3 regions of the uncultured Pseudoxanthomonas sp. genome follow, and region 2 is predicted to be linked to each of the others. Evidence: predicted binding sites of a transcription regulator. Region 2 holds the regulator's gene; each other region holds the start of a gene.
What was found. Region 2 encodes FliA, which starts transcription of late flagellar genes. Its sites were predicted from a motif close to TAAAGTTTNNCNNNCNNNGGCCGATAA; they were not measured.
Positions count from the first base shown of each region.

Region 1: a site for FliA is predicted at 2,555-2,581, ahead of Q0907_RS15395 (methyl-accepting chemotaxis protein). Genes of this name have one in related genera too.
Region 3: a site for FliA is predicted at 2,157-2,183, ahead of Q0907_RS05245 (HDOD domain-containing protein). Genes of this name have one in related genera too.

Region 1 is NZ_CANMLQ010000007.1:59,486-64,948, reverse strand. It holds gene Q0907_RS15410 (fumarylacetoacetate hydrolase family protein) at 1-646, opposite strand, end outside; gene Q0907_RS15405 (hypothetical protein) at 711-986, opposite strand; gene Q0907_RS15400 (Rieske 2Fe-2S domain-containing protein) at 1,077-1,400, shown strand; gene Q0907_RS15395 (methyl-accepting chemotaxis protein) at 1,413-2,498, opposite strand; gene Q0907_RS15390 (DUF3667 domain-containing protein) at 2,694-3,491, shown strand; gene ettA (energy-dependent translational throttle protein EttA) at 3,545-5,212, opposite strand; gene Q0907_RS15380 (RcnB family protein) at 5,429-5,463, shown strand, end outside.
Region 2 is NZ_CANMLQ010000002.1:637,550-643,012, forward strand. It holds gene Q0907_RS09100 (flagellar motor protein) at 1-14, opposite strand, end outside; gene Q0907_RS09105 (chemotaxis protein CheA) at 229-1,974, opposite strand; gene Q0907_RS09110 (hypothetical protein) at 2,002-2,145, opposite strand; gene Q0907_RS09115 (protein phosphatase CheZ) at 2,183-2,800, opposite strand; gene Q0907_RS09120 (chemotaxis response regulator CheY) at 2,800-3,180, opposite strand; gene Q0907_RS09125 (RNA polymerase sigma factor FliA) at 3,305-4,057, opposite strand; partial or broken gene Q0907_RS09130 (MinD/ParA family protein) at 4,054-4,866, opposite strand; gene flhF (flagellar biosynthesis protein FlhF) at 4,922-5,463, opposite strand, start outside.
Region 3 is NZ_CANMLQ010000001.1:1,064,476-1,069,938, reverse strand. It holds gene Q0907_RS05250 (bifunctional diguanylate cyclase/phosphodiesterase) at 1-1,167, shown strand, start outside; gene Q0907_RS05245 (HDOD domain-containing protein) at 1,189-2,103, opposite strand; gene Q0907_RS05240 (PA2169 family four-helix-bundle protein) at 2,354-2,809, shown strand; gene ligD (DNA ligase D) at 2,904-5,463, opposite strand, start outside.

The sequences.
Region 1 (5,463 bases), on a different contig from region 2:
CGGGCACTAGTGCGGCCACGCCTGCCGGCGTGCCCATGAAGACCAGGTCGCCGGCCTTCAGCGCATAGAGCTTCGACAGCTCGTGCAGGATGTCGGGCACGTCCCAGATCAGGTCTTGCAGTGCGCCGTGCTGTCGCGTCGCGCCGTTCACGCTCAGGGTCAGGGTACGGGCATCGAGCGCGCCGACATCCGCGGCGGCGACCAGTTCGCTGATGGGGGCCGAATGATCGAAGCCCTTGCCGGTATCCCACGGCAGGCCCTTGGCCTTGGCGGCGCCCTGCAGGTCGCGGCGGGTCAGGTCCAGGCCGACGCCGTAGGCGATGACCAGATCCTGCGCCGCTTCGCGCGACAGCGTGCCCGCGGGTGCGTCGGCGCCCAGCGCGGCGACCAGTTCGACCTCATGGTGCAGGTCGTTCGTGCCCGGCGGGTAGGGTACGTCCGCGTTGCCGGTGACGATGGCGTCCGCCGGCTTGTGGAAGAACACCGGCGTGCCGCGTTCGGCCTTCGAGGCGGGCGCGGCCGCGCCCATCTCGCGCGCATGGTCGGCGAAGTTGCGGCCGACGCAGAAGATGCGCCGGACAGGGAACGTGCCGCCGCCGCGTACGGGAACGCGTGGCACGGGCGGAGCGGGAACGAGGTCGGTCATGGCGGCCGGGCAGCAGGTGGAACGGCCGCAAAGTGTAGGCGGGAACCGGGTTCCCGCGGTGCGATCAACGCGACAGCGGAAGCACCGGCTTGCGCACCACATGGTATTCCGCGTCCACCACGCGCGCATCGCGGGCCTGCGGCTTGCCGCGCTGGCGAACCAGCTTGTAGACCAGGCCGGCCGCGATCATGGCCGCCCCGACGAACACGCTGAAGAACACCAGCACGCCCAGCAGCGCCACGCCCACCAGGCCCAGTCCCATCCGCAGCAGCGGATGGCGCGGCTTGCGCGGCGCGAAGATGTGGCGGAAGGAATTGAACTGGAAATGGCGTGCGTACATGGCGGTGCGTCGTGACAGAATGCGGCCGGAGCCGGTGCACGCAGTATCGGATGACGGTTAGATGACCGTGTGAGGACTTCGTTAAGCGCCATGCGACTGAGTGCACTGAATGACATCGCCGACGGGGCTTTCGCCGAGGTTGAGGCCACGATCGGCGACGATGCCGAGTCGTTGATCCTCTATCGGTCGGGCGGAGACGTGCGCGCCTGGCTGAATGTCTGTCCCCACGCGGGCAGGCGCCTAGATTGGGCGCCCGGGCAGTTCCTCAAGAGCAAGGACGGTCATCTGGTCTGTGCGGCCCACGGTGCGTCGTTCGAGCTCGTGGCCGGTGCCTGTGTCGCAGGGCCATGCCGGGGCGACACGCTGCACGCCGTCGCGGTGCAGGTGCGCGATGGCGAGGTATGGCTCGCCTGAGCGCGCGGGTCTTCAGGCGACGCCCTGCTGGATCACGCAGTGCCACCCCGTGCGGTAGGTTTCGTACCCGGGGGAGGCCGCTTGCGCCAGACAGCAGGCGCGCCCCTCGATGACCAGATCGGTCGCAGCCCGGGCCTGTGCGAACAGGGTCGCCCGCCCTGGGAAGTCCAGCCGCGGCGACGCGGCATCTCCGCGCGCGGAGTCGGCCAGCACATGGCCTTGTCCGTCGACGATGCAGACGCGACTGCGGCGCCATTCGGCGTCCGACAACGGGGTGCGTTCCACGATGGTCTGCGCCAGCGCATCCCAGCGGAACACGATGCCCAGCACGCCCAGCGGTCTTCCCACCACGCGGCCGCCTTCGCGCACGGTGCAGGCGTACACCAGTACGCGCTCTCCACCGGCCAGGGGGCTGGCATGCATGGACTGGAAGCCGAATTGCTCTCCGCTGTGCGTGGCCATGGCGGACTGGAACCATGCCTGCTGTGCGGCCGACTGGCCTGTCGAGCGGTACTGGCGCGGCCGTCCGTTGGCGATGATGTTGCCCTGCAGGTCGGCGAGCACCAGGTCGAAGTAGACCGTGTACGAGTCCAGGATCTGCCCCAGCCGCTGGCTGGCATGGGCGAGCGCGGCCGGTTGCGGATCCTGCGCCGCCGCGACCACGGCCGCGTCGGTGGCCCACCAGCGCACGTCGCAGCTGCGTTCGTAGAGGTTGCGGTCTATCAGGTCGATGTTGGCCAGGGCTAGGTCGGTCAGGCGCGTGCGGCGCACGTCGGTCTGCAGCTGGTCCAGCCGCTCCCGCAGGTCATGGCTGGTGCGGACGGCCATGCGGTCGATGTCCTGCGCGGTGTCGCTGACCCGGCGCGCGAGGGTATCCATTTCTTCGGCGATCACGCCGAAGCTGCGGCCTGCCGTGCCGATGCGCACGGCTTCGATGCGGGCGTTCATCGAGATGATGCGGGTGATGCGGTTGATCTCGTCGATCTTATGCAGCGATTGCCGCAGTTGCTTGAGCAGCGAGTCCGACAGTCCCGATACGGACTGGATGTGGTCGTCGATGCCGGCGTCGTCGGTGGGGTCGGCGGCGCGTGCGTTCATGGGTTTCCTTGCGTGGCGGGGTGGCCGTGCGTTCGCGCATGGCCGTCATTGAGGCGCTATCGGCGCGTCTCGCAGCCGCTTTAGCAGGCACCTTCGCGGTGCAGGTTTTCCCCTCGGTGGGGCGCGCTGCGCACGCGCGTTGGACGTTCGCACCTCGCTTCCCTAGAATCCGCCGACCACGGGGAGGGGAGCGGCATGGGCGACGCGAGCATCTGCATCAACTGCGGCCGACCCGTCGCCGATCCCCAGCAGAAGTTCTGTCCCGCCTGCGGCCAACCCACGCCGGTGCATCGCATCGACTGGCATTTCCTTGGCCACGAGCTGGAGCACAGCGTGCTCCACATGGATCGCGGCATCCTGTATTCGCTCAAGGAACTGATGCTCAGGCCCGGGCACCTGATGCGGGCGTATCTGGAGGGAAGGCGCGCGAAGCAGGTCAAGCCGTTGCTGTTGCTGATGATCTCCGCAGCCGCCGTCATCCTGCTCGGGAAGTTCTTGCTGGACGGGGATATCGTCGGTTCGGCGATGGAGCTGGGCTTCGCGGGAAGCGCCGGTCCCAAGGCGGGCGCGGGCGTGGACCCGGCCGCGCTGGCTGCGACGTTCGCCGCGGCGAAGGACTGGCTCAACGGCCACATGACGGCATTCACGCTGCTCTGCCTGCCGCTTGAGGCGGCCGCGTTCTGGCTGGCTTTCAAGGGGCGGGGATTGAACTATCCCGAATGGCTGGTCGTTTCGGCATTCCTGACGGTGCAGTCGTTCGTCTTCATGGCGATCGCCATCGTATTGCAGCGTTGGATACCCAGTGCGCAGGCATGGATCCTGCTCTGCGTGGTGACGTACACCGTGTTCTCGCTCGTCCAGCTGTTCAACCGGCACTCCGGATGGACGTCGGCGCTGCGGGCCCTGGTGGGACTCGGGATGTTCATGGTGGCCCAGAGTCTGATGGTTGGCGCTGCCGTCTTCGTACTGTTCCTGCTGTTCCACCACGGTTGAAACGAGCATGCCCGCCGATAGGCGGGCATGTCGTCAGGTTTGAAACCGACCGCTTACTTAAGCGCCTTGAACCGCAGGCGGTGCGGACGCGCGCCTTCCTCGCCCAGGCGACGCTTCTTGTCTTCCTCGTACTCGCGGTAGTTGCCCTGGAAGAACTCCACGTGCGAATCGCCTTCGAAGGCGAGGATGTGCGTGGCGATGCGGTCCAGGAACCAGCGGTCGTGCGAAATCACGAACGTGTTGCCGGGGAATTCCAGCAGCGCGTCTTCCAGCGCACGCAGGGTTTCGATGTCCAGGTCGTTGGAGGGTTCGTCGAGCAGCAGCACGTTGCCGCCCTGCAGCAGCGTCTTGGCCATGTGCAGGCGGCCGCGTTCACCGCCGGACAGCGAGCCCACCATCTTCTGCTGGTCCTGGCCCTTGAAGTTGAAACGGCCGATGTACGCGCGCGACTGGATCTCCACGCCGTTGATGTTGAGGATGTCCAGGCCGCCCGAGATTTCCTGGAAGACATTGTGGTTGCCTTCCAGCTTGTCGCGGCTCTGGTCAACGTAGGCCAGCTGCACGGTCGGGCCCTTGATGATCTCGCCGGAATCCGGCTTCTCCTGCCCGGTGATCATCTTGAACAGTGTCGACTTGCCGGCGCCGTTCGGGCCGATGATGCCGACGATCGCGCCGCCGGGCACCAGGAAGCTCAGGTTGTCGATCAGCAGGCGGTCGCCGAACTTCTTGGAGACGTTCTTGAACTCGATCACCGAGTTGCCCAAGCGCTCGCCCGGCGGGATGAAGATCTCGTTGGTCTCGTTGCGGCGCTGGTAGTCGACCGACTGCAGCTCTTCCAGGCGGGCCAGACGGGCCTTGCCCTTGGAACGGCCGCCCTTGGCGTTCTGGCGCGACCACTCTAGTTCCTTCTGGATGGCTTTCTGACGGGCCTTTTCCTGGTTGTCTTCCTGCTTCAGGCGCTCGTCCTTCTGGACCAGCCAGTCGGTGTAGTTGCCCTTCCACGGAATGCCGCGGCCGCGGTCCAGTTCGAGGATCCACTCGGCGGCGTTGTCGAGGAAATAGCGGTCGTGGGTGACCGCCACCACGGTGCCGGTGTAGCGAGCGAGGAACTGTTCCAGCCATTCGACGGATTCGGCGTCCAGATGGTTGGTCGGTTCGTCGAGCAGCAGCATGTCCGGCTTCTGCAGCAGCAGGCGGCACAGCGCGACGCGACGCTTCTCGCCGCCGGACAGCTTGCCGACGATCGCATCCCACGGCGGCAGGCGCAGCGCGTCGGCGGCCACGTCCAGCTGGTTTTCCAGCGTGTGCGCGTCGCCGGCGGCGAGGATCGCTTCCAGGCGCTCCTGCTCCTTGGCGAGGGCGTCGAAGTCTGCACCTTCCTCGGCATACGCGGCGTAGACCGCTTCCAGCGCCGCCTGGGCCTGCAGCACGTCGCCCACGCCTTCCTCGACGGCCTGGCGGACGGTGTGTTCGGGGTTCAGCTCCGGCTCCTGCGCCAGGTAGCCGACCTTGATGCCGGGCTGGGGGCGGGCTTCGCCTTCGAAATCCTTGTCCACGCCGGCCATGATCTTCAGCACGGTGGACTTGCCGGCGCCGTTCAGGCCCAGCAGGCCGATCTTCGCGCCCGGATAGAACGACAGCGAGATGTCCTTGATGATCTGCCGCTTCGGCGGGACCACCTTGCTGACCCGGTTCATGGTGTAGATGTATTGCGAGGACATGCAGGCTCCGGTACGCAGGCCCCGTCGCCCAGCCGTGCGACGGCGGGCGGGGAGGCAAAGGGGAAGGCGGCGATTATAGCCGCTCCGGCCCGCCCGACCGCTGGCTGAATACGTTTCGCGAACATGGCGTTGACGCGGCCGTAACCGTTTTCCAGCCGGAATCGGTTCAGATGTGATCGGCATGATGGGCTCACGTGCCACACAGAGGGCTTTTCCATGAACACCAAGCGTCTTTTCCAGAGCATGGCCTG
Region 2 (5,463 bases):
CTGAAGATGTCCATGTGCTGATCTATCGGCCCGAGCGAAGGGGACTTGAGGTGAGCTTCTTGTAGGAGCGACGTGAGTCGCGACCGCGATCACATCGATCCCGTTGTGGGAGCGACGTGAGTCGCGATGGCCGCGAAACGGATGGGGGGAGGGTCTCGATGTTCGAGAGCAAAGCTCGCGACTTACGTCGCTCCCACAACAGCCCGGCCCCTACACCCGCCCACTGCCTCACGCCGTCGCGCGCAGACCATCGACGTCGAGGATCAGCGCCATGCGGCCGTCGCCGATCAGGGTGGCGCCGGCATAGCCGGGCAGGCCGCGCACGGCGCGCGGCAGGGGCTTGATGACGACTTCCTCGCGACCGCGGACCTGGTCGACGATCAGGCCGAAGCGTTGTTCGCCCATCTGCAGCACCACGATGGTGAGCAATGGAGCCATCACCGGGTCCACGCGCAACCACTGTCGCAGATCGACCAGCGGCAAGGTGTGGCTCTGGCGGTCGAGCACGGCCTGTCCGTCGAACCAGCGCAGGCTTTCGGACGGCGCATGCAGCACCTCCATCACGCGCGCCAGGGGCAGGGCGTAGACCGGCTCGCCGGCCTGCACGAGCAAGGTGGGCAGGATCGCCAGGGTCAGGGGCACGCGGATGACGAAGCGGCTGCCGCGCCCGACATCGGAATGGATGGTGATCTGGCCGCTGAGTTCGCGGATGCGCGACTGCACGACGTCCATGCCGACGCCGCGGCCGGAGATGTCGGTGACCTCGGCCTTGGTGGAGAAGCCGGGCAGGAAGATCAACTGCAGGCACTCGTCGTGGCTGAGGCGGGCGGCGGCCTCGGGATCGATCAGGCCCTTCTCCAGCGCCTTCGCGCGCAGGCGTTCCGGATCGATGCCGGCACCGTCGTCGCGGATCTCGATGGTGACGAAGTCGCCTTCCTGCTGCGCCGACAAGCGCACATGGCCGGCGCGCGGCTTGCTGCAGGCCTCGCGCAGCGACGGCACTTCGATGCCATGGTCGATGGCGTTGCGCACCAGGTGCACGAGCGGATCGGCCAGGGCCTCCACCAGGTTGCGGTCGAGCTCGGTGTCGGCGCCGACCAGTTCCAGGTCGACTTCCTTCTGCAGCTGGCGGGCGACGTCGCGCGCCACCTTGGGGAAGCGCGAGAACACCTTGCCGACCGGCTGCATGCGCGTGCGCATGACGGCGGTCTGCAGGCGGGCCGTGGCGATGTCCAGGCTGCTCACGGCGCGGTCCAGTTCCTCGTCGCGGATGCGTGCGCGGAGCGTCTTCAGGCGGTTGCGCGACAGCACCAGCTCGCCGACCAGGTTGACGATGGCGTCCAGCCGCTTGGTGTCCACGCGGATGGTCTGTTCCGCTTCGCCCCCGGCCTTGGCGGCCGGCTTGGGTGCGGCGGATCTCGCCGGGGTGGGCGCGGGCGCAGCAGGCGCCGGCGAGGGCGGCACCACGCTCGTGGGCGCACCGCCGCCATGCAACTGGTCCAGCAGGGCTTCGAACTCGTCGTCGCCGATCAGGTCGCCTGCAGGCGCGGCGGCGGCGGGCACCGCGCTTGCCTTCCGTGCCGGCGCGGGCGTGCCGCCGTGGGCATCGAACTGGTCGATCAGCGCCTGCGGTGCATGGGGCGGATCTTCGCTGGCGCCGATGGCGTCCAGCATCTGCTGCAACCAGTCCAGCGACTGCTGGGCGGCGTCGAAATGCTGGGGTTCCAGCGTGGCCTGTCCTGCGCGTACCAGGCCGAGCGTCTCTTCGGCCGCATGGCACAGGTTGACCATCGGCTGGATGCCGAGGAAGCCGGCGCCGCCCTTCAGCGTGTGGAAGCCGCGGAAGACCGCGTTGAGCTGTTCGCTGTCCGAGGGATCCTGCTCCAGCGTGACCAGCTGTTCGCCGAGCCGGTCGAGGATTTCCTGCGCTTCGATCAGGAAGTCGGCGGCGATTTCGGGGGTGACGGCGGACATGGGCGGGACGGTTACCGGGTCGGGCGATCAGCGGGAGGAGTCGAGCAGGCGCATCGCATGCGCGTGGCGCCGGCGGAGCATGCGACCGACCAGCACGTCGCAGACCAGCAGCAGGCCCACGAGCACGAGGACGACGGGATGGCGGTAGCGGGGGACGGACGCGACGGGCATGGCAGGTCTCCGGTTCCGCAGTGCGCGTCCCCCGGGGCTACAACCCCAGGCCGGACAGCAGGTCGTCGGCGTCGTCCTGCGAAAATGCATTGCGGTCCAGACCAGCAACGGCCGGACCGGCGAGTTCTGAAGGCTTGTCGCGGTTTTTTTCCGGCGGCGGAAGGCCGAGGGCGCCGAAACCTTCGTGCACGCGGCGCACGATGCCTGCCACCCGGCGGATGATCTGGCCCGTCAGGTCCTGGTAGCTCTGTGCCAGCGCCATCTCCGACAGCCCCTTGCCGATGCTGTCCACCAGCGCGGCCTGCTCGGCGGACAGCGGGGTGGTCTTCAGCTGGGTGGCGTAGCCCCGGCACTGCTCGGCCAGGTCCAGGGTCTTGTGGCTGGCCTGTTCGGTCATTTCGACCACGTGGTCCAGCCGCGCGCAGGCATCGTCGAGATCGCCGGCGTCGGTCGGCGGCAGTTCGCCCAGCGTCTGCGCCAGTTCGCGGGCAAGCCGGCCCAGGCCCTGCATCATGGGCTGCGTGCGCCAGGCGGCGATGGCATCCAGTTCGCGCCGCCAGCCGGCTTCGTCGCCCTGTTCGAGGGCGTCGAGTGCGGTCTGCAGTTTCTCCACGAGTGCCGCGCGGGCGCTGGTGGCATCGGCGACGGCGCTCATCAGGCGGCCGCTCCGAGACGTTCGAAAATCTTGCCGAGCTTCTCTTCCAGCGTCTGCGCGGTGAACGGCTTGATGATGTAGCCGTTCACACCGTTCTGCGCCGCTTCGATGATCTGCTCGCGCTTGGCTTCGGCCGTCACCATCAGCACCGGCAGGGTCTTGTAGCGATCGTCGGCGCGGATGGCTTTCAGCAGCTCGATGCCGGTCATGCCGGGCATGTTCCAGTCGGTGACCACGAAGTCGAAACTGCCCTGGCCCAGCGCGGTCAGCGCGCTGTTGCCGTCCTCGGCCTCGGCGGTATTGGTGTAGCCGAGGTCGTTGAGCAGGTTCTTGATGATGCGGCGCATGGTGGAGAAGTCGTCCACGATCAGGATGCGCATGTTCTTGTTGGTCACGGATGCTCCGGTATTGCGTGGACGGTGGGTCTGGTGGGGATATCGGCCGGGGGCGGGAAAGGTTTAGCGGAGGCGACACCGCTCCTGCGGGGTCGCGCGATTGCCAAGGTCACTCGTCGTCTTCCAGCCCCGCGTCCGCCTTCTCGAACACCTGCAGGCGGCCGCGCAGGCGCACCATCGCCTGGCCGTGGATCTGGCAGACGCGGGATTCGCTCACGCCGAGTACGGCGCCGATTTCCTTCAGGTTGAGCTCCTGCTCGTAATACATCGACAGCACCAGCTGCTCGCGCTCGGGCAGGTGGCCGATCGCCTTGACCAGTTGCTGGCGGAACTCGCTGCGCTCCAGGTTCTGCTGCGGCGACGGACCGCCGGTGCGGGAGGTGTTGGGTTCGCCGTGGTCGTCGATGTGCGATTCCAGGCTGAGAACCTGGCCGCGCGCAGCGTCTTCCATCAGGCGCAGGTACTCCGGCAACGGCATCTCCATCGCGGACGCGACTTCCGTGGCGATGGCGGCGCGGCCGGTGCGCTGCTCGATCTCGCGCACGGTCGCCGCGGCCTGGCGGGCACGACGGTGCACCGAGCGCGGGACCCAGTCGCCGCGACGGATCTCGTCGATCATCGAACCGCGGATGCGGATCGAGGCATAGGTTTCGAAGGACGCGCCCTGTTCGGCGTCGTAGCTGCGCGAGGCTTCCAGCAGGCCGATCATGCCGGCCTGCACCAGGTCGTCGATCTCCACGCTGGCCGGCAGTCGCGCCGCAAGGTGGTGCGCGATGCGGCGGACCAGGTCGGCGTGCTGGGTGACGAAGTCGTTGGCGTTGCCGCGCTGCACGGCGCGGTACTGGGCGGCGGCGGTGTTCATGCGGCCACCCCGCGCTGGATCAGGCGTTCGACGAAGAACTCCACGTTGCCGCGGGCGCCGACCGGCGGCTGCCAGCGCGCCGTCGTGCGTGCGATCTCGGCGATGGCACGCGCCGAGGGGCTGCCCGGGTATGCCTTCACGACGGCCTGCTGGCGCTGCACCGCACGGCGCAGCCAGTCGTCCTGAGGCACGGCGCCCAGGTAGTGCAGGGCGACGTCGCCGAGGAAGCGCTCGCACACGCGGGCCAGCTTCTCGTACAGCTTCCGGCCTTCATTGGGGTCGCGGACCATGTTGGCGATGACGTGCACGCGGTCCAGGCCGCGTTCGCGCGCCAGCACCTTGATCAGCGCGTAGGCGTCGGTGATCGAGGCCGGCTCGTCGCAGACCACCACCACGGTGTCCTGCGCGGCCTGGCAGAAGGTCAGCACGCTGTCGGTGATGCCGGCGGCGGTGTCCACCACCATGAAGTCGAGGGCGCGCTGCAGTTCGGAGAACACGTTGACCAGGCCGACGTGTTCGGCCGGCGTCAGTTCGGCCATGTGGCGGAAACCGGACGAGGCGGGCACCACCAGCACGCCTTCGGGCCCTTCCAGCAGCACGTCCTCCAGGCCGCAACGGCCGGCGACGAGATCGGCGAGGGTGAACTTCGGCGACAGGCCGAGCAGCACGTCCACGTTGGCCAGGCCCAGGTCGGCGTCCATCAGCAGCGTGCGCTTGCCCATTTCGGCGAGCGACACGGCCAGGTTGACCGACACGTTGGTCTTGCCCACGCCGCCCTTGCCGCCGGTGATGGCGACGACGCGCACGGGATGGAAGGCGCCGGGCAACGGCGGGGTGCTGCGGGGATTGGTCTGCAGCGGGTGGTCAGGCGACATGGGTGGCCTCGGTCGAGCAGGGTTCGTCGGCTTCGCGGCGCAGCTGGTCAAGCCGCAGCACGAGGTGGGCGCTGTTGGCGCGGTGGAGATCGTCGGGGACGCGCTGGCCGTCGGTCACCCAGGTCATCGGCAGCTGGTGGTCGACGACCACGCTGAGCGCGCTGCCCAGGCGGCCGGTCTCGTCCAGCTTGGTCAGCACCACGCCTTGCGGCTGCACGGTGCTGAAGCGGCGCACGACTTCATCCAGGTCGGAGAAGTGCGAATTCGCAGGCAGGCAGAGCAGGGTCCTGACCTGGCCCGAGGCGCGCAGCCAGTTGAGCTGGCCGACCAGGTTGCGGTCGCGCTGGCCCAGGCCGGCGGTGTCGATCAGTACCAGCTTGTAGTCGCGCAGGCGTTCCAGCACCAGCGCCAGGGTCTGCGCGCTGTCGGCCTCGTGCACGGCGATGCCGAGCTGGCGGCCGTAGCCGTGCAGCTGCTCGCGGCCGCCGACGCGCACGGTGTCGGTGGTCACCAGCGCCACGTCGCGCGGGT
Region 3 (5,463 bases), on a different contig from region 2:
GGTTTCAAGGGCATCAACGACGCCTACGGCCACCAAGCCGGCGACACCCTGCTGGTGGAGGTCGCGGCACGCGTGCGCGGCCTGCTGCGTGGGCCGGACACCCTCTCCCGGCTCGGCGGCGACGAATTCGTCCTGGTCGTGGCCGGCACCGACCCGGATGACGCGGCCATGGTGGCGCAGCGCATCATCGATGCGGTGGGCGCGATGGCCCTGCAGGTCCACGGCGTCGAGCTGCATGTCACCGCGAGCATGGGCATCGCGCTGTATCCGTCCGATGGCGAAGACGAACGCGAACTCATGGCGCATGCCGACGCCGCGATGTACCACACCAAGGACAATGGCCGGAACGGCTACACCTTCTTCGCGCCCACGATGAACATCAGCGCCCACCAGCAGGTGAAGCTGCTGAACGATCTTCGCCGTGCGGTCGATCGCGGCGAGCTGGTGCTGCACTACCAGCCGAAGTTCGCGGCGCCGGACTACCGCATGGTCGGCGCCGAGGCCCTACTGCGATGGCAGCACCCGGAACCGGGCCTGCTGCCGCCGGGCGCCTTCATTCCCGCCGCCGAACGTAGCGGCCTGATCCTCGCACTCGGCGACTGGGTGCTAAACGATGCCTGCCGCCAGATGCGCGCGTGGCGCGAGCAGGGCCACGACATCGCCCATGTGGCGATCAACCTGTCTCCGTTGCAGTTCTCCTCGCCGACCCTGGTCGACACCGTCGCCGGTGCGCTGGAAAGGCATGGGGTGCAGCCGGCCTGCCTCACCCTGGAAATCACCGAGACCACCGCGATGCGCGATGCCGACGCCAGCCTCGGCATCCTCGAGGAACTCACGCGGATGGGGGTGAAGATCTCCATCGACGACTTCGGCACCGGCTATTCGAGCCTGCTCTACCTGAAGCGGCTGCCGGCGTCGGAACTGAAGATCGATCGCGCGTTCGTCCGCGAACTGGAAACCAATGCCGAAGATGTCGCGATCGTGGCGTCGATCATCGCGCTGGGCAAGACGCTCAACCTGCGGGTGGTGGCGGAGGGCGTGGAGACGACCGGCCAGCAACAGCACCTGCGGCAGCTGGGGTGCGATCTTTACCAGGGCTACCTGATGGGTGAACCGGTGCCGGCAGACCGGCTCTTCGTCCCGCAGGCGGAGACGCTGCCCGCCTGACAAGGCATCCGCGACACGGGCTCAGGCAGCGTCGGCCACCTGCGGCGCTTCCATCGCCCCGCTTGCCTGGGGTGCCGCAAGGGCAAGACCGCGGGCCAGCGAACCCATCGCCGCGGTATCGCCGGCACCCTGCTCGTCGAGCGCCTGCATCAGCCGTGCGGACAGATCCCACTCGCGGGCGACGGCCTGCCCCACCCGTGGCGCCCAGCGGTGCAGCAGGCCCGCGACCACGTCCGCAGGAGGCAACGAGCCCTTCGTCGCCGCGCAGGCATCCCGCAGCACCTGCACGACCACGACGGCACCCAGGCCTTGCAGCAGGGCCAGCAGCTGGGCAGCGAAGACGTCCTCGCGTCCGCCCGGCCGCACCGCCTGCGCCGCGATCAAGGCCGTGCGCTGCGTGTGATCCCAGATCAGGTCCGGCAAACGCCCGAAGACGCCGCCCTCCACGCGCATCACCGGCTGCATCAGCGCGACCGCGACCAGATGGCGAAGGCCATCCACGCCGACCATCGCGACCGCCCGGTCCAGGCTCTCGACCGGCGCTTCGTGGCGGCGATACAGCGCACTGTTGGCCAGCTTCAGCAGGTTGGCCGCGAGCGCGGGGTCGCGCCCGATGATCTCGGCGATGTCGCGACTCGACGCGTCGGCGTCGTTCAGCGTGCTCAACAGTTGTGGCAGCAGCTGCGGTCGCCGCGGCAGCCGCTGGGGATCCGTGACGAAGCGTTTCAGCGCCTGCCGCGCCGCGGCGATGATGGGCTCACTGTCGTCGGGTACCGGCGGCAATGCCGCATCCAGTCCCGCCAGCCGGAGCAGCGGCCCGGCCCAGTCGCGCGCGACCGCAGGCGACGCAACAGCGCCTGCCGGAAGGTCTCCGGCGGGCGCGACCGGGGACGCCGGGCGCGCGGCCGGAGCCTCGCGTTTCCACCATCCCGTCATTTTCGCAAGCAGCGGCACAGGGACCTGCCTTCGTGGGCATGTTCGACCTCATCCTATCGGCGGCGAGGCGCACAACTTGAGCAGGTCCATGCGCATGGCCGCTATCACGCCGGCATGACAAGCGCTTCTCGCCCCGACCACATTGGTGAACGCTTCATCTTCGCGGTCACGCGATGTTGATCGCCATTCGGCGACCTTGGAAGCACGAGGGCATCAGGCCCCGTTCCCTTTTCCCCTTGGAGTTTCCCCCATGGATACGCAGAAGAAGATCCAGCACAGCCTCAATGACCTGATCGAGATCGCGCGCGACGGCCACGGCTTCTACACCGAAGCCGCAGGCAAGGTGAAGGATGCCGAACTGGCCGCGCTGTTCACGCGCATCGCCGGTGTGAAGCAGGACATCGTGGCGCGCCTTAGCGCGGTCGTTGCGTCCACCGGCGGCAAGCCTGCCGAACACGGCACGCTGGTCGGCAGCATGCAGCAGTTCTACGGCAAGGTACGCGCCACGCTGGGCGACACCACCTACGGCTACGTGGCCGAACTGGAAGAGTCCGAAGACCGCCTGCTGAAGGCGTTCAATGAGACGATCAATGACGAGGACACCCCGGCGACCGCGCGTGCGGAAGCCCAAGCCCTGCTGCCCAGCGTCCGCGAGTGCCACAACGTGATGCGCGACCGCAAGCAGGTCCTGAAGCACGCCAGCTGATCCATCGGCTGCCTCCCCGACAAGAGCCCCGCGGAAGCGGGGCTTTTCTTGTTCCGCTGTGCGCCAGCGTGCAACAGGCCGCACATGCCCGTCGCTAGCGCTTCTTCGTTTTCGCTTTTGTTTTCGTTTTTGTTTTCGTCTTGGCGCCGGTCTTCGACGCCAGCGCTGCGGCGATTGCGGTGAGATCCTGCTTCCTGCGCGCGTAATCCCCCCATGGATGGTCGCCCAGGCGCGCCATGCGACGCGGGGCGGACGCCAGGGTATAGGCGTCTCCCCCCTTCAGGCGACCCAGCTCCTCCCAGCGCAAGGGCATCGCCACCGGCGCGCCTTCGCGTGCGCGCAGCGAGAACGATGCCACGCTGGTCGCACCCCGGCCATTGCGGAGGTAATCGATGAAGATGCGTCCCTTGCGGAATTTCTTGGTCGCGGTCGCGACATAGGCGAGCGGATCGGCCGCCGCCATGGATTCGGCGAACGCGTGCGCGAAGTCCTTCACCCGGGTCCACGGACACGCCGGCTTCAGCGGCACCACGACGTGCAGGCCCTTACCTCCGGACGTGCGCACGTAGGAGGCCAGTCCGAGCGCACGCAACAGCGTTCGCACTTGCCGGGCGGCGGCCACCACGCGACCCCACGCCACATCGGGTCCGGGGTCGAGGTCGAACACGACGCGGTCCGCCAGCTCGGGGGCCTGCGCATGCGCGCCCCATGGATGGAATTCGATCGCGTTGAACTGCGCCAGTTCGAGCAGCCCGGCCTCATCGTGCACCACCAGATAGTCCGCGCGTGCGCTACCCTCTTCTTCCAGCGGCACCACGTCGACGCGCTCCATGCCCGGTGTATGGTGCTTCTGGAAGAAGCACGGCCGGCCTGCGCCCTGCGGACAACGGACGACCGACAACGGGCGACCCTCGATTTCCGGAAGCAGCCATCGTGCCATCGCACGGTAATAATCGAAGACCTGACGTTTGGTGATGCCACTGTCGGGGAATACCACGCGTTCGGGGTGCGACAGTGCGACCGGCTGCGCATCGGTACTGCGGGAAGCATCGGTCGCCGGCATCGTCGTGTCCTTTGCGCGTCGTAACGGGGGCGTTCCGCGCAGGTCCGAGGGCCGCTTGTCGCGCCTTATCGCCTTCAGGGAGGATTGCCGCAGCAGGCCCTGGTTGCCCAGCCCGTGATGGAACACCTCGGCCACCAGGGTCGGCGTCACCCAGCGCGCGCGCCGCAGTTCCGGATCGTCGACCTCGACGCGCGCCGTCGGGGTGCGGCGCACGCGCGGTGCCAACTGCGCGGCCAACGCGTCGAGCAGGTCGCGACTGAATCCGGTTCCCACCCGTCCCGCGTAGCGCCAGCCGTTCGCACCGTCGGGCAACGCCAGCAGCAGCGCACCCAGACCGCTGCGACTGCCCTTCGGCGCCGTGAACCCGACGACCGCGAATTCCTCCGATGCGCGCTGCTTCACCTTCCGCCAGCTGTCCCCGCGTCCGCCGTGGTAGGGCGCGTCGGCGCGCTTGCTGATGATGCCTTCTAGTCCCCGCTCCAGTGCCATCGCCAGCGCCTCGTCTCCCCGCCCCACGATATGCGAGCTGTAGACCAGGCGGTCCGGCGGCGACTTCAGGATTTCCGCCAGCAGCGCCTTGCGCTGGTACTGCGGGCTGCGCATCAGGTCCACGCCATCGACCTGCAGGATGTCGAAGATCACGTAGGACAGGGTTGCGTTCTTCTCGCCGGACAGGGTCGCCTGCAGCAGGCCGAAATCCTCCTGCCTGCCCGCACCGGCCACCAGTTCTCCATCCAGTACGGCGTCGTCCAGTGCCAGCGCGCGCAGCGCCGCGACGATGTCAGGCGCGCGTGCCGTCCATTCGATCTCGTTGCGGGACCAGAGGCGGACGTTGCCCTTGCTGATCTGCGCGATCAGGCGATAGCCATCCCACTTGGCCTCGTGCAGCCAGGCATCCCCTTCCGGCACGTGCGCCTGCAGCTTCGCCAGCTGCGGAGCACGGAATCCCGCATGCTGGCGGCTTGCGCGCGCACCATCTAGCCGGGCCGCGCGCTTGGCCCACCGATGGCTGGCCTTCGCGACCGACGCTACACGCTTGCGTGCGCGGCCCGCGACGCGGGAAGACGTCGCGCCTGAAGGTGGTACCACGTCCTGCAGAAGATCGTCCGCCTCGTGCGTACCCGCATGGTCGTCGCGCTCCTTGAACAGCAACCACTGCGGCCTGCGCGACGGCGTCTGCGTGCGCACCAGGTGCCAGCCACCCTTCAACTTGTCGCCGAACAGGCGGAAGCGCAGGTGACCCTTGGCCAGTTGCGCTTCCGCATCGCCGTCCGTGGTCCACACGCCACGATCGAAGGTGGCCACGTGGCCGCCCCCGTACTGGCCTTTCGGGATATCGCCCTCGAAGTCGGCGTAGTTGATCGGATGGTCTTCCACCTCGGCAGCCAACCGCTTCACCGCGGGATCCAGACTGGGCCCCTTCGGGACCGCCCAGCTCTTCAGCGTGTCGCCCACCTGCAGGCGGAAGTCGTAGTGACGATGGCTAGCATGGTGAAGCTGCACCACGAACAGGGGCCTCGCGCCACGCGCGCGACGCCCATCCGCTGACGGTTCCGGCGTGCGATCGAAGCGGCGTTTGCGACGGTATTCC